Regions from separate parts of the Gallaecimonas kandeliae genome, predicted to be linked through region 1. Evidence: predicted binding sites of a transcription regulator. Region 1 holds the regulator's gene; the other holds the start of a gene.
What was found. Region 1 encodes CRP, which controls carbon source genes, mostly activating them, when cyclic AMP is high. Its sites were predicted from a motif close to ATGTGANNNNNNTCACAT; they were not measured.
Positions count from the first base shown of each region.

Region 2: deoC (deoxyribose-phosphate aldolase) is a predicted target of CRP. The motif match lies at 4,919-4,936, and genes of this name have one in related genera.

Region 1 is NZ_CP118480.1:3,324,161-3,331,632, reverse strand. It holds gene PVT67_RS16465 (GNAT family N-acetyltransferase) at 1-1,447, shown strand, start outside; gene crp (cAMP-activated global transcriptional regulator CRP) at 1,432-2,067, opposite strand; gene PVT67_RS16455 (OsmC family protein) at 2,217-2,624, shown strand; gene speD (adenosylmethionine decarboxylase) at 2,880-3,689, shown strand; gene PVT67_RS16445 (NINE protein) at 3,729-4,130, opposite strand; gene PVT67_RS16440 (DEAD/DEAH box helicase) at 4,298-6,022, shown strand; gene PVT67_RS16435 (MDR family MFS transporter) at 6,095-7,472, opposite strand, start outside.
Region 2 is NZ_CP118480.1:3,015,721-3,023,192, forward strand. It holds gene PVT67_RS14830 (AhpA/YtjB family protein) at 35-595, shown strand; gene deoD (purine-nucleoside phosphorylase) at 649-1,368, opposite strand; gene PVT67_RS14840 (phosphopentomutase) at 1,407-2,606, opposite strand; gene deoA (thymidine phosphorylase) at 2,603-3,907, opposite strand; gene deoC (deoxyribose-phosphate aldolase) at 3,907-4,677, opposite strand; gene PVT67_RS14855 (DUF3157 family protein) at 4,968-5,489, shown strand; gene PVT67_RS14860 (outer membrane protein OmpK) at 5,532-6,377, opposite strand; gene PVT67_RS14865 (NupC/NupG family nucleoside CNT transporter) at 6,596-7,472, opposite strand, start outside.

The DNA of each region.
Region 1 (7,472 bases):
CGGCCACCGCGGCCGCCCCCTGGTGCTGACGGCGGACAGGGGCCGCGGCAAGACGGCTGCGCTTGGCATGCTGGCGGCCGAGAGCCTCAAGCAGGGCCGCAGCCCAGTGCTGGTGACGGCGCCACGCGTCGAAGCCCTGGGCCCTTTGTTCGCCTTCGCCGAACAGGCCCTGCCCGGTGCGAGCAGGGAAGGGCTGAGCCTGGTCAGCGACTTGGGCCGTATCGACTTCTGGGCCCCGGATGCGCTGCTGGCCCAAAAGCCGGAAGGGGCCCTGCTGCTGGTGGACGAGGCCGCCGCCATCCCCACCCCCTTGCTGGACGCCCTGGCCGAGCACCACAAGCGGCTGGTGCTGTCCAGCACCTTGCACGGCTACGAGGGCTCGGGCCGGGGCTTTGCCCTGCGCTTCCTGCCCCGCCTCAAGGCCCTTTACCCCGATACGAGGGAGCTGCACCTGAAGGCGCCGGTGCGCTGGGCCGCCGGCTGTCCTGTGGAGGCCCTTATCAACAGCCTGCTGCTGCTGGACGCCGAACCGCCGCAGCCCCAGCCCGGGCCCCTGGCCCTGCATTGGCTGGACGGCGCCGAGCTGGTGGCGAGGCCCCAGTGGCTGAAGGCGGTGATGGGGCTGCTGGTCAGCGCCCACTACCAGACCTCGCCTTCGGATATCCAGCACTGGCTCACCGACCCGGCCGTGTGTTTCGCCGTGGCCAGCAGCCAGGGCCAGGTGGCCGGGGTCATGGCCCTGGTGAGGGAAGGGGGCCTGGAACCGGCGCTTGCCAAGGCCGTCCACCAGGGCCAGCGCCGCCCCAAGGGGCACCTGGTGCTGCAATCGCTGAGCGCCCACCTGGGGCTGGCGGAGGCGCCGCTGCTGAAGGGGCTGAGGGTGATGCGCATCGCCACTGTGCAGCGCCGCCAGGGCATAGGCTCCTGGTTGCTGGAAGAACTGGAACGCCAGGCCCGGGAGTCGCTGCTGCTGGTGAGCTTTGCCGCCGACGCCGAGCTGCTGCGCTTCTGGCGCCGGGCCGGCTGGCGGCCACTGCGCCTGGGCCATAGCCTCGACGCCGCCTCGGGGCTCTTGTCGGTGATGATGGGCAAGGCCCTGGACGAGCGGGGCGAGGCGCTGCTGGCAAAGGCCCATGGCCGCTTCCTCGAGACTCTGCCTTGGCACAAGCCGCTGCCGCTCGAGCTTATCAACGGCCTCTACCTAGGGGCCGAGGGCCCTGAGCTTAGCGACTGGGACAGGAGCGATCTCGAGGCTTTCGCCAGGGGCAAGAGGCCGCCTGAAACCCTGGCCCTGGCGCTGTGGCGCCTGGCCTGGGGTTGGGCGGCGGAGGGGGATTGCCCCGAGTTATTGCTGGCCCTGGCGGCGGGCCTGGAACTGGCGGAGCTGGGCCCGCGCAAGGCGGTGCTGGCCGAACTCCGCGAATGGGTGGCTCAGCGGGTGCCGTAAACCACTATGGTCTTGCCGCGGGCGTGGATCAGGCTCTGCTCTTCGAGCATCTTCAGCACCCGGCCCACCGTCTCGCGGGAGCAGCCGACGATCTGGCCTATCTCCTGGCGGGTGATCTTGATCTGGTGGCCGTCGGGGTGGGTCAGGGCATCGGGCTGCTTGGCCAGGTTCAGCAAGGTCTGGGCGATGCGGCCGGCCACGTCCAGGAAGGCGAGATCGCCGACCTTACGGCTGGTGGAGCGGATGCGCTTGGCCATCTGGGTGCTGACCCGCAACAGGATCTCGGGGTCCTGCTGGATGATCTGGCGGAATTTCTGGTAGCTCACTTCCGCTATCTGGCACTGGCTCTTGGTGCGGATCCAGGCGGTGCGCACCGGATCCTCCTCGAAGAAACCCAGCTCACCGAAGAAGTCCCCCTGGTTGAGGTAGGAGAGGATCATCTCCTTGCCTTCGTCGTCCTTGATCAGCACCACTACCGAGCCTTTGACCACGTAATAGAGGGTGTCGGCCTTTTCCCCCTGATGGATGATGGGGGCCTTGGCGCCGTACTGCTTGACGTGGCAGTGGGACAGAAACCTTTCGAGCACCGGATCGGGCTGTACTCGATTGAGGATTGCCATGGTATCGCCTCGCTTCTACCCATTGAATTTTTGGACGTTATCACACTTTGGCAGGGTCATAGAGAGGCATCAAGTACAAATTGATCCTTTAAAAGAGGGCACCATGTGGTATCTTTGCGCCCACTTTGGTCAGCGGCACGGATCCGAGCATGATAGCGACGGTGAAATGGTTGGACGGCATGCGCTTCGTTGGCACCAGCGAAAGCGGCCATGCGATGGTGATGGACGGCGACAACCCGGGTACGGGTCCTAGCCCCATGGAGATGATACTGATGGCCGTTGGCGGCTGCAGTTCCGTCGACGTGGTGTCCATACTCCAGAAAGCCCGCCAGGACGTGCAAAGCTGCGAAGTGGAGATCAAGGGCACCCGGGCCGACGACATTCCCCGGGTTTTCACCGAGATCGAGCTGGTGTTCGTGATCACCGGCCGCGAGGTTCAGGCCAAGCACGTGGAACGTGCCGTCAACCTGTCCATGGAAAAATACTGTTCGGTGTCGAAGATGCTGGAAAAGGCCACCCCGGTGCGCCACAGCTTCAGGATCGTCGACCTCCCGTAACCTGGCGCCTCGCTACAGGCGTCTGACCGCAACTTGCCCGGAGGGCGGGTTGCGGCGTCGTTGTTTCCGGCTTGGGCCGGCGCAGCGGAACAACGAATGCATATCAAGGCGCTTCAATGCTTTAGCGCCTCGACATGCAGGTCGATGATGGCCCTGCAAAGCCGCCCGGCGGCAAGCTGTCAGGTCCCACGCCCGGGGGTGGGGCCCGTGTTCATAGAGGCCGCCAGGCGGCCAGGTAGGTGAGGAATCCGATAAGTGGAAGAGTCCAAGCTCAAGCTGCACGGCTTTAACAATCTGACCAAGAGCCTTAGTTTCTGTCTGTATGACATCTGTTATGCCAAGACAGAGCAGCAGCGCCAGGAATACATCGAGTACATTGATGAGCAGTACAACGCGGATCGTCTGACCGACATCCTGACCGAGGTCTGCGACATCATCGGTGCCAATATCCTGAATGTGGCCCGCCAGGACTACGACCCCCAGGGTGCATCCGTCACCATACTGGTGTCCGAAGAGCCCCTCAAGGACTCCCAGAAAGTGGACACCTCCGAGAAGCCGGGCCCCCTGCCCAGCGACTCCGTCGTGGCTCACCTCAACAAGTCCCACATCTGCGTGCATACCTATCCGGAGATCCACCCGGACGACGGTATCTGCACCTTCAGGGCGGACATCGAAGTGTCCACCTGCGGCGTCATTTCACCGCTCAAGGCCCTGAACTACCTGATCCACACCCTGGAATCCGACATCGTCACCGTCGACTACCGGGTCCGTGGCTTCACCCGTGACGTGCGCGGCACCAAGCACTACATCGACCACGAGATCAACTCCATCCAGAACTTCCTGTCCCAGGACACCAAGGACATGTTCCAGATGCTGGACGTGAACATGTACCAGGAGAACATCTTCCACACCAAGATGATGCTCAAGGAGTACGACCTCGACCACTACCTGTTCGGCATGTCCAAGAAGGACCTGACCGGCATCGAGGTGGAAGAGATCACCGAGAAGCTGTGGAAGGAAATGCAGGAGATCTACTACGGTCGCAACCTGCCGGACGTGAAGTAAAGAGAACGGGGCCTTGGCCCCGTTTTTTTATGGCCGCCCTCAGCGGCGGTACTGGGCGTTCTTCATGGAGATCTGGTCGTTGAGGGTCCAGAAGTCGTAGAGCACCCCTATGCCGCACAGGCCCAGGGTCAGCAGGTAGAGGATGCCGGTGAAGACCTTGCCCTGGTAGAAGCGGTGGATGCCGAAGACGCCCAGGAAGGTCAGGAAGATCCAGGCGATGTTGTAGTCGATGGGGCCGGGGTTGAAGCGCTGGTCCGCCTCGCGGTCCATGCCGGGGATCAGGAAGAGGTCGATCAGCCAACCGATACCCAGCAACCCAAAGGTGAAGAACCAGACGGTACCCGACACCGGTTTACCGTAGTAAAAACGGTGGGAACCGGTGAAGCCGAAGATCCACAGCAGGTAGCCAAAAAGTTTGGAATGCGTATCCGCAGGTTGCATAAAAACGTCCTTTTTACCTTTTGTTAAAGAGTGCCGTAGCCAGCTGAAGGACATTCTAAAAAAAATGCCCGCTGCGCAAAAAATACCCGTATAATGCGCGGCCTTTCACGCCACAGAGAGCCGCTATGTCCGCGACCTTTACAGAGCTTTCCTTGCCCCAGCCGCTTATGCAAGCCCTGGATGATCTGGGTTTCCAAACTCCCTCACCCATTCAGGCCAGTTGCATCCCGCTGCTTTTGGAAGGTCGCGACGTACTCGGTATAGCCCAGACCGGCACCGGCAAGACAGCCGCCTTCGGCCTGCCGCTGCTGGCCAACGTCGACACCAGCCTGGGCCTGCCCCAGCTGCTGCTGCTGGCCCCCACCCGTGAGCTGGCCCAGCAGGTTGCCGCCGCCCTCATCGACTTCGGCCGTTACATGCCCGGCCTGAAAGTGGTGACCCTCTACGGTGGCGCCCCCTTCGGTCCCCAGAAGATGGACCTGCGCCGCGGCGCCCAGGTCGTGGTGGCCACCCCCGGCCGCATGATCGACCACCTGGATCGTGGCTCCCTGACCCTGGACTCCATCAAAGCCGTGGTGCTGGACGAAGCGGACGAGATGCTGCGCATGGGCTTCATCGAAGACGTGGAGCGCATCCTCAGCGAAACCCCGGCCGAGCGCCAGACAGCCCTCTTCTCCGCCACCCTGCCGCCGATGATCCGCAACCTCGTCAACAAGTTCATGGGCGACTACCAGGAAGTCAAAGTCTCGGCCCCGGCCCAGACCGTTGACCGCATCACCCAGAAAGGCCTGATGGTGTTCGAAGAACACAAGCCGGCCGTGCTGACCCGTGTCCTGGAAGCGGAAGACTTCGACGCCGCCATCATCTTCGCCCGTACCAAGGACGCCACCACCACCCTGGCTGAGCACCTCAACCAGAACGGCTTCAAGGCCACCGCCATGAACGGTGACCTGGGCCAGCGTGAGCGTGAAGCCGCCGTCGAGGCCCTCAAAGACGGCCGCCTGGACATAGTGGTAGCCACAGACGTGGCCGCCCGCGGCCTGGACGTGGAGCGTATCGGCCTGGTGGTGAACTACGACATCCCCCGTGAGCCCGACGCCTACGTACACCGTATCGGCCGTACCGGCCGCGCCGGCCGCACCGGCACCGCCGTGCTGCTCTACACCCCCCGCGAGCGCATGCTGCTGAGCCGCATCGAGAAGGTGACCCGCCAGAAGGTGGACGTCATCACCCTGCCGGACCGTGACGCCGTCTTCGAACGCCGCGTCGGCAAGCTCAAGGACAACCTGGCCGCCGCCGAGCGCGAAGACCGCCTGGCCCTGGTCGCCCGCCTGGGCGAAGAGCTGGAACTGAGCCCGGCCGAACTGGCCGCCGCCCTGCTGGCCCAGCTGGAGCAGTTCCAGCCCCTGGCCGTGGGCGCCGATCCCAAGATGCCCAGCGAGCGTGGCCCCCGTGACGACCGCCCCCGCCGCGAGTTCGACCGCAACGACCGCCGTGAGCGCTTCGGCGACCGCGAGCGTTCCGGCGAGCGCCGTTTCGAGCGCAAGGGTGAGCGCTTCGGTGAACGCTCCGGCGAGCGCCGTTTCGAGCGTAATGACCGTGCCGGCGCCGACCGTGCCGGTGACGACAAGCCGCGCCGCGAGCGTCCCAGCATGGACATGGTGGCCTACCGCCTGGAAGTGGGTCGCAGCCACGGCGCCACTCCGCGCCACATCGTCGGCGCCATCGCCAACGAGGCCAAGATCAGCTCCAAGTACATTGGCCAGATCAAGATCCACGACGAGCACAGCGTGGTGATGCTGCCCACCGGCATGCCCAAGGACATCGAGAGCCAGTTCCAGCGGGTCTACATCTGCTCCAGGCCCATGAAGCTGCGCCAGCTGGATGCCTGAGTCTGAGTTGAAATGAAAAACCCCGCTGATGCGGGGTTTTTTGTATCTGTGCGACTGTCATCCTGATAATGCTTACCGGGCCTTTCTTGGGCTCATCAGCCAGGCGGGCACCATGGCCAGGAAGAACACCAGGGCCACGACGAAAAAGCCGTCCTGGTAGGCCAGTAGCCTGGCCTTGGGCAGCAGCACCTGCTCCATGAAGCTCAGCACACCGGGGTTGACCTTGAGGGCCATGTGTTCGCCGAAGGGGTTGCCCCAATGGCTGTAGAAGAGGGATAGCCGCCGCACGCTTTCGCCGAAGGCCGGGTTGTCCGGGGTCAGGGTCTGGGCCAGGGCCTCGCCGTGCAGGACGCCGCGCCTGTCGATGAACACCGACAGCAGGTTGACCCCGAAGGCGCCCCCCAGTTGGCGGATGAAGTTGAGGCTGCCGGCCCCCTGGGCCAGCATCTCGTGGGGCAAGGTACGCAGGCCCCCGGCGTTCAGGGCCGGCAGCATCAGGCCCAGGCCGATGCGGCCGAACAATACCCAGAGCGCCAGCTGCCAGAAGGCGGTGTCCACGTCCACACTCCGCTGCAGCCAGCAGCTCAGCCCGAAGATCCCCAGGCCCGCCATCACGGGCCACTGGGGCCTGACCTTGTCACTCAGCTGGCCGGCGATGGGGAACACCAGGGCCAGGATCAGCCCGGCCGGCATCATCAGCAGGCCGGAGCGGGTGGGGGTATAGCCCTGCACCGTCTGCAGGAAGAGCGGGATTATGTAGGTGGAGCCGTAGATGCCGGCCCCCAGGGCAAAGGCCACCAGGCAGGCGGCGACGAAGGGCCCCACCCTGAACACCTTGAGGTGCAGCAGCGGGTGGGCGCAGTGCAGCTCCCACCAGATGAAGGCCGCCGCCGCCAGGGCCGCCAGGGCGAAGCAGCCCAGTATGAAGGCCGAATCCCAGCCATGGCGCTGGCCGTTGGAGAGGCCCGTGAGCAGGCTGACCAGCGCCAGGCAGAGCAGCGCGAAGCCGAGGCCGTCGAAGGGCACCCTGGGCTTGTGGTGGTCCTGCTGGCGGCCGGGAAAGAGCAGGCTGGCGGCCAGCAGCCCGGCCAGGCAGAAGGGCACCACCACCAGGAAGACGTCCCGCCAGCTGTACTGGTCCACCAGCAGGCCGCCCACAGTGGGCCCGAGGGCGGGGGCCAGCACTATGCCGACCCCGTAGATCCCCATGGCCCGCCCTCGCTGGGCCGGGGGGAAGACCTGGGACATCACCACCATGGCCAGGGGCTGGACTATGCCCGACGCCGCGCCCTGTATCACCCGGGCGGCGATCACCATGGCGCCGCTGGTGCTGGCCGCCCCCAGCAAAGAGCCGAGGATGAACAACGCCATGGCACCGCCGAAGGTGGCGCGGTAACCCAGGTGGTCCAGGGCCCAGGCGGTGAGCAGCATGGTGGCGGTCATGGCGGCC
Region 2 (7,472 bases), 310 kb from region 1:
TTCCAAAAGGGGATCCTGCGGCTATCATAGCGCCATGACAAAAAAGGCAACACCCACTTTCCCCGGCCGCCGCCACCGCTGGTTGCGGCTGGTGGCCCTGACCCTGGCCCTGGTGCTGCTGGGGGCCTTGCTCTGGCGCTGGCAGAACCTGGCCCAGGCCGGCCTCAAGGTGGAGCGCCAGCAGATCAGCGTCATGGCCAGGGCCCTGACCTCCCAGGCCGCCTACGCGGCCGGCCAGCTGATGAGCAACGGCGAAGACAAGGCGTTGCAGGGCCTGGCCGAACGCCTGGCCAAGGAGCCCCAGCTGCTGGACGCCGCCATCTATGACGCCACCGGCGCCGTGCTGGCCCGCAGCGGCTCCGACAAGCCAGTGCTGAACCTCTTGGAAAAAGCCGACGAGAACCGCCTCATTCCCTACGTCTCCGAGATCCAGGGCGCCGGCCAGGTGCTTGGCTACCTGCGCATCACCCTGTCCGAAGACAAAGTGGTGCATGACGCCCGCAGTTACCGCCAGAAGGTGGCCAAGAGCCTGAGACTGATGCTGCTGATGGCCATCGTCATGGGCTTCCTGCTGGCCGTGGTGGTGCGGCGATAAGGTATCGGCAATAAAAAAGGCGCCTTGCGGCGCCTTTTTCAATGGCTCAAGGCTCAGGCCTTGTCGCCCAGCAGCACGGACTCCAGGGCCACTTCAATCATGTCGTTGAAGGTGAGCTGGCGCTCTTCGGCCGTGGTCACTTCACCGGTGCGGATATGGTCGGAGACGGTGACGATGCAGACCGCCTTGGCACCGAACTCGGCCGCTACCCCGTAGAGGCCGGCCGCTTCCATTTCCACGCCCAGCACGCCGTGCTTTTCCATGACGTCGAACATGGAGAAGTCGGGGTTGTAGAAGAGATCGGCGGAGAAGATGTTGCCAACCCGCACCGGCACGCCCTTGGCGGCAGCGGCGTCGGCGGCGTTGCGCACCAGCTCGAAGTCGGCGATGGCGGCGAAGTCGTGGTCACGAAAACGCATGCGGTTGACCTTGGAGTCGGTGCAGGCGCCCATGCCGATGATGACGTCGCGGACCTTGACCTCGGTGCTGATGGCACCACAGGAACCGACACGGATCAGCTTCTTGACGCCGTACTCGGTGATCAGCTCCTTGGCGTAGATGGACACTGAGGGGATGCCCATACCGTGGCCCATCACGGAGATGCGGCGGCCCTTGTAGGTGCCGGTGAAGCCCAGCATGTTGCGGACATTGTTCACTTCCACGACGTCGTCCAGGAAGGTCTCGGCGATGTACTTGGCGCGCAGGGGGTCACCCGGCATCAGTACCACGTCGGCAAAATCACCGGGGTTGGCGTTAATGTGCGGCGTAGCCATAGGTTTTCCTTATCTTTCTCAAAAGCGGTTTATCGTTATCAGTCTATGAAGCCCTGGCCATGGTCCATGGGCGGCAAGCCAAAAAAAGCCGCCAGGGACTGGCCGATATCGGCAAAGGTAGAGCGTCTGCCCAGGCTGCCGGCGTGAACGCCGGCGCCATAGGCCAGCACGGGGATGTGCTCGCGGGTGTGGTCAGAGCCGGGCCAACTGGGATCGCAGCCGTGATCGGCGGTGAGGATCACCAGATCCTCCTCCCCCATCCTGGCCAGCAGCTCCGGCAGGCGGCCGTCGAAGTACTCCAGGGCCTCGGCATAGCCGGGGATGTCCCGCCTGTGGCCGAAGCTGGAGTCAAAATCCACGAAGTTGGTGAACACCAGGCTCTTATCGCCTGCCTGGTCCAGTTCGGCTAGGGTGGCGTCGAAGAGGGCCTCGAGGCCAGTGGCCTTGACCTTCTTGCTGATGCCGCTGTGGGCATAGATGTCGGCAATCTTGCCCACCGACACCACCTGGCCGCCGGCGTCCACCAGCTTGTTGAGCAATGTCGGGCTGGGGGGCTCGACGGCGTAGTCGCGGCGGTTGCCGGTTCGCTCGAAGCCGGTCGCCACAGAGCCAACGAAGGGGCGGGCTATGACCCGGCCAATGTTGTAGGGCTCCAGCAGTTCACGGGCCAGCTCGCAGAGCCGGTAAAGGCGCTCCAGGCCGAAGCTTTCCTCGTGGGCCGCTATCTGGAACACGGAATCGGCGGAGGTGTAGAAGATGGGCTTGCCCGTCTTCATGTGCTCTTCGCCCAGTAGCTCGAGGATGGTGGTGCCTGAGGCGTGACAGTTGCCGAGGAAACCTGGCAGCTCGGCCCCTTGCACCAGGGCGTCGAGCAGTTCGGCCGGGAAGCTGTTTTCCTTGTCGCTGAAATAGCCCCAGTCGAAGAGCACGGGTACGCCGGCGATCTCCCAGTGGCCGGACGGGGTGTCCTTGCCGGAAGAGAGCTCCTCGGCGTGGCCATAGGCGCCCGTTACCTCGGCCGGCAGCTCGATGCCGGCGGCAACGGCGCCTGTGCTCTCGGCATGGGCGTGGAAGAGTCCGAGCCTGCCCAGGTTGGGCAACTGCAGGGGCTTGCCCTGCTCGGCGCGGTACTTGGCGATGGCGCCCAGGGTGTCGGCACCGACGTCGCCGAAACGATCGGCGTCAGAGGTGGCGCCGATACCGAAGGAGTCCAGTACCAGGATCAAGGCTCTTTTCATTTCAGCACCTCGTAGACAACGGGAGTGGGCTGGTAGTCGCCAAGTTCGATGGCGCCCTGGATGGCGGCTTCGGCCGCGTCCAGGTCGGCCGGGCTTCGGCCGTGGATGACGGCGAGCGGCCTGTCGGTGCCCTGCCCCAGTTGGATGAGATCGGTGAGGCCGACGCTGTGGTCAATCTTGTCCTCGGCGCGGCGGGGGGCGCCGCCGAGGCCCACCACGGTCAGGCCCAGGGCCCGGGTGTCCATGGCAGCGACTGTCCCCTGAGCCTTGGCGTAGACGGCCCGGCTAAGGGGCGCCTTGGGCAGGTAGAGCTCGCTCTTTTCCATAAAGTCGGTGGGGCCGCCAAGGCCGGCCACCATCTTGGCGAAGCGCTCGGCGGCGGCGCCGCTGGCCAAAGCCTGGTCAAGCCTCGCCTGGGCCTCGCTGTCATCCTGGGCAAGGCCGCCTAATTTGAGCATCTCCGCGCCGAGGCTCATCACCACCTGGTGCAGGCGGGGGTTATGGCCCTCGCCCTTGAGGTAGCGCACCGTCTCGCCGATCTCCACGGCATTGCCGGCGCTCGAGGCCAGCACCTGGTTCATGTCCGTCAAGAGGGCATGGGTACGGGTGCCGGCACCATTGGCCACATCGACGATGGAGCGGGCCAGGGCCTTGGAGTCTTCATAGGTCGGCATGAAGGCGCCGCTGCCCACCTTGACGTCCATCACCAGGGCGTCCAGGCCGCAGGCCAGTTTCTTGGAGAGGATGGACGCCGTGATGAGGGCGATGGACTCGACCGTAGCGGTGATGTCACGGGTGGCGTAGAAGCGTTTGTCGGCCGGGGCCAGGCTGCCGGTCTGGCCTATGATGGCGATGCCGCAGTCCTTGACCAGGCGCCTGAAGGTGGCGTCGTCCGGGGTGACGTTGTAGCCCGGTATGGCTTCCAGCTTGTCCAGGGTGCCACCGGTATGGCCGAGGCCACGGCCGGAGATCATGGGCACATAGCCGCCACAGGCGGCCACCAGGGGCCCGAGCACCAGGGACACCAGATCCCCCACGCCGCCGGTGGAATGCTTGTCCACCACAGGGCCCGGCAGATCCAGGTCGCCCCAGCTCAGCACCTGGCCGGAGTCGCGCATGGCGCCGGTCAGGGCCACCCGCTCGTCCAGGTTCATGTCGTTGAAATAGATGGCCATGGCCAGCGCGGCTATCTGCCCCTCGCTGACCATATTGTCCCTGATGCCGTCGACGAAGAAACGGATCTCTTCACCGGACAAAGGCAGGCCATCCCGCTTTTTGCGGATGATTTCCTGCGCCAGCATCAGTAGCCCCCTTGTTGCTCCGCGGTCTCGACACCCAGGGTGTTCAACAGGTTGCCCAGCAGGCTGGAGGCACCAAAACGGAAATGGGCCGGGCTCAGCCAGCCCTGGCCCATGATGCGCTCGGCCAGCTCGAGGTACTGGGCGGCATCGGTGGCATTGCGGACGCCGCCGGCGGGCTTGAAGCCGATGTCCTTGCCGCTGTCCTTGATGGCGGTCAGCATGATTTCGCTCGCTTCCAGGGTGGCGTTGACGGCCACCTTGCCGGTGGAAGTCTTGATGAAGTCGGCACCGGCGGCGATGGACAGATCGGAGGCCTTACGGATAAGGGCCGGCTCCTTGAGCTCGCCGCTCTCGATGATGACCTTGAGCAGCACATCGCCGCAGGCGGCCTTACAGGCCTTGACCAGTTCGAAGCCGACTTCCTCGTTACCGGCCATCAGGGCGCGGTAGGGGAAGACCACGTCCACCTCGTCGGCACCGTAGGCAACGGCGGCGCGGGTCTCGGCAACCGCTACTTCGATGTCGTCTCCGCCCAGGGGGAAATTGGTGACGGTGGCAATCTTGACCTTGCCTTCCACGCCCAGCTCGCGCAGCGCCTTGCGGGCGGCGGGAATGAAGCGGGGGTAGATGCAGATGGCGGCCGTGTTGCCCACAGGGGTGACGGCGTCATGGCAGAGGGCCACGACCTTGGCGTCGGTGTCGTTGTCGTTGAGGGTGGTGAGATCCATCAGACCCAGCGCCTGCTGGGCAGCATTCTTGATATCAATCATGGGGTGTCCCCTTTGTGGTTGCATCCAGGCTGTTGCGGGGGTCGACCGAAGCCAAAAAGAGGCCGACAAAACCCAAGCCGGGGCACAAGATGCCAAAGCTCGACCTGCAGTTGCAGGTCACGGGGGCGGACTTGGTTCCGTGAAGATTGTAGACAGGTTGCGGAAAATCCATTTTCCCTCGCCAGGATCTGTTTTTTTATCTGCCCCTGAGGGCGCCGTGAGTATGCCAGAATGACCATTGAAGTGGTACTTTCCACACCAAGACCTGGACCAAAAACCGGAACCTGATCATGTTGAAACGATTCGCTGAGGCCGCCCTGCTGCTTGGCCTGGCAAGTACGGCCCATGCCGCCGAGGTGGCCAGGGTCAAGCTGCCAAACGGTGCCCTGGTGAGCCTCAAGGACGACTTCACCTGGGAATATGTGCTGATGGCCGAAAAGGACAAGGGCCTGGCCCCGGCCGTCCTGGCCAAACCCGAGCTGCTGGGCGCCACGGCCAAGGACGGGGTCAAGGTCCGCCTGGCCCACCACCGCTGGGACGGCGAGCGCCTGGGCCTGACTTTCGGCCTTGAAAATCAGAACACCGAGAACGTGGTGAAGGTGCTGGCCGAGGTCAGTTTCTACGGCGATGACGGCAAGCTGCTCAAGCAGCAGGAGCTCACCCTCTGGCAGGCCGAATACCGGCTGCCGGACAGCTACCTGCGCCAGGGCCAGGACAGGGACAGCCGCGAGCTCTGGGTGGAGGGCATCAGCCCCACCCAGTGGCAGAAGGGACTCTTGGCCCTCAAGGTCAAGAAGCTGGAATTCCGCTGATAAAAAAGCCCTCCAATCGGAGGGCTTTTTCTTCGGCTCAACTTAGAACTTGTAGTTGATGCTGAAGTAATGACCGAAGCCGGTGGTGTCCTGACGAACGCCGGTCAGGTCAGAGGCGTCGGTGAAGAAGGCCATCTGGTTGTAGTACTTCAGGCCGTAACCGATGGCGTAGCGGTCAGTGTGGTAGTAGATACCGTTGAACCACTCGGTGCTGGTCTTGCTGCGGCCAGGCTGGCTGCCCACTTCGTTGGCGCCGAATTTGTAGTCCAGGTAGCCCTGGTAGCTGATGAAGGAGCCGTCGGCGAAGGTCTTGACCGGCTTGAACCAGTTGGTGGACAGCATGTAACCGTCCCACTTCTTCTCGTCCTTGCCGCCGAAGTTTTCACGGACATAGCGGGCGTAAAGATTCAGGCCCATCTTGCCGAACCAGGGCACCTGCACGTCGGAACCCAGACCTATGTAGTGCTCCCAGAGGCCGCCGAAGGCGCCGTGGTCACCGATGTTGGTGACGGTGGCGATGTACAGCTCCTTGACGGGGCCGAAGGACAGGTCTTTGCCGGTCATGGCGTCCAGGGAGAAGCGAGGAGCCAGCTTGGCGAAGAAGTTGTCGCCGTTGTGCAGGGAGTCGCTGCTGCTGTTCAGGACGTCGAAGAAGTCCACATAGCCGTACATGTCGACGATGCCGGAGCGACCACCGAACTCCATTTCCAGGTAGGTATCTTTTTTATTCTGGAAAGGCAGGCGGTTGTCTTCGCTATGCATCAGGTTGAAGGTCATCCACTTGTAGTCACTCTTGTGGATGCCACCGGAGAAGTCAGTCGCGTTGGCGCTTGTGCTCAGGGCGCCGACGGCCAGGGCCGCGGCAGCAAGCTGCATTTTCAGTTTCATGGGAATCATCCTGTGAACAGCATTTTTTAGTTTATGGTCCGGCAGAGCCGGTAATGAAGCCGGCGGGGATTACAATGAAATCCGAAGGGTAGTTCAAGGGCTTTTGTAAGGAAAGGTGACGCAGATTGTATAAGGGATTGAAGAGGGAGTAAGCATTAACTTTGAGGTAAAAAAAAGAGGGGCAAGGCCCCCTCTTTTTGTAACATTTTAAAGACTTCTTAATGAGCGGCCAGGGCCAGGAACAGGCCAGCCAGGGTGGCGCTCATCAGGTTGGACAGGGAGCCTGCCAGTACCGCCTTGATACCCATCCGGGCGATGTCGTGGCGACGAGTCGGGGCCATGCCGCCCAGGCCGCCCAGCAGGATGGCGATGGAGGACAGGTTGGCGAAGCCGCACAGGGCGAAGGTGATGATCGCCTGGGTGTGAGCGGACAGCTCCTTGGCCTTGCCCACGAAGTCGATGTAGGCAACGAACTCGTTCACCACCAGCTTCTGGCCGATGAAGGAACCGGCGGTGACGGCTTCATGCCAGGGCACACCGATCAGGAAGGCCAGGGGGGCGAACAGGTAGCCCAGGATCATCTGCAGGGACAGGTCGGGCATGCCGAACCAGCCGCCGATGCCGCCCAGCAGGATGTTCAGCAGAGCGATCAGGCCGATGAAGGCCAGCAGCATGGCGCCTACGTTCAGGGCCAGGTGCAGACCGGCGCCAGCACCGGAAGCGGCGGCGTCGATGACGTTGGCCGGCTGGTCTTCGCTGTCGTCGATGACCTGCTCCAGGTTCTGGTTGGGGGTCTCGGTCTCAGGCTTGATGATCTTGGCCATCAGCAGGCCGCCGGGGGCAGCCATGAAGGACGCGGCGATCAGGTACTTGAGCTCAACACCCAGGGAGGCGTAGCCCGCCAGTACGGAGCCGGCCACAGAGGCCAAACCGCCGACCATGATGGCGAACAGCTCGGACTGGGTCATCTTGGCGATGAAGGGGCGCACCACCAGGGGAGCCTCGGTCTGGCCCACGAAGATGTTGGCGGTGGCGGACAGGGACTCGGGGCGGGAAGTGCCCAGGGCCTTCTGCAGGGCACCACCGATGATGTTG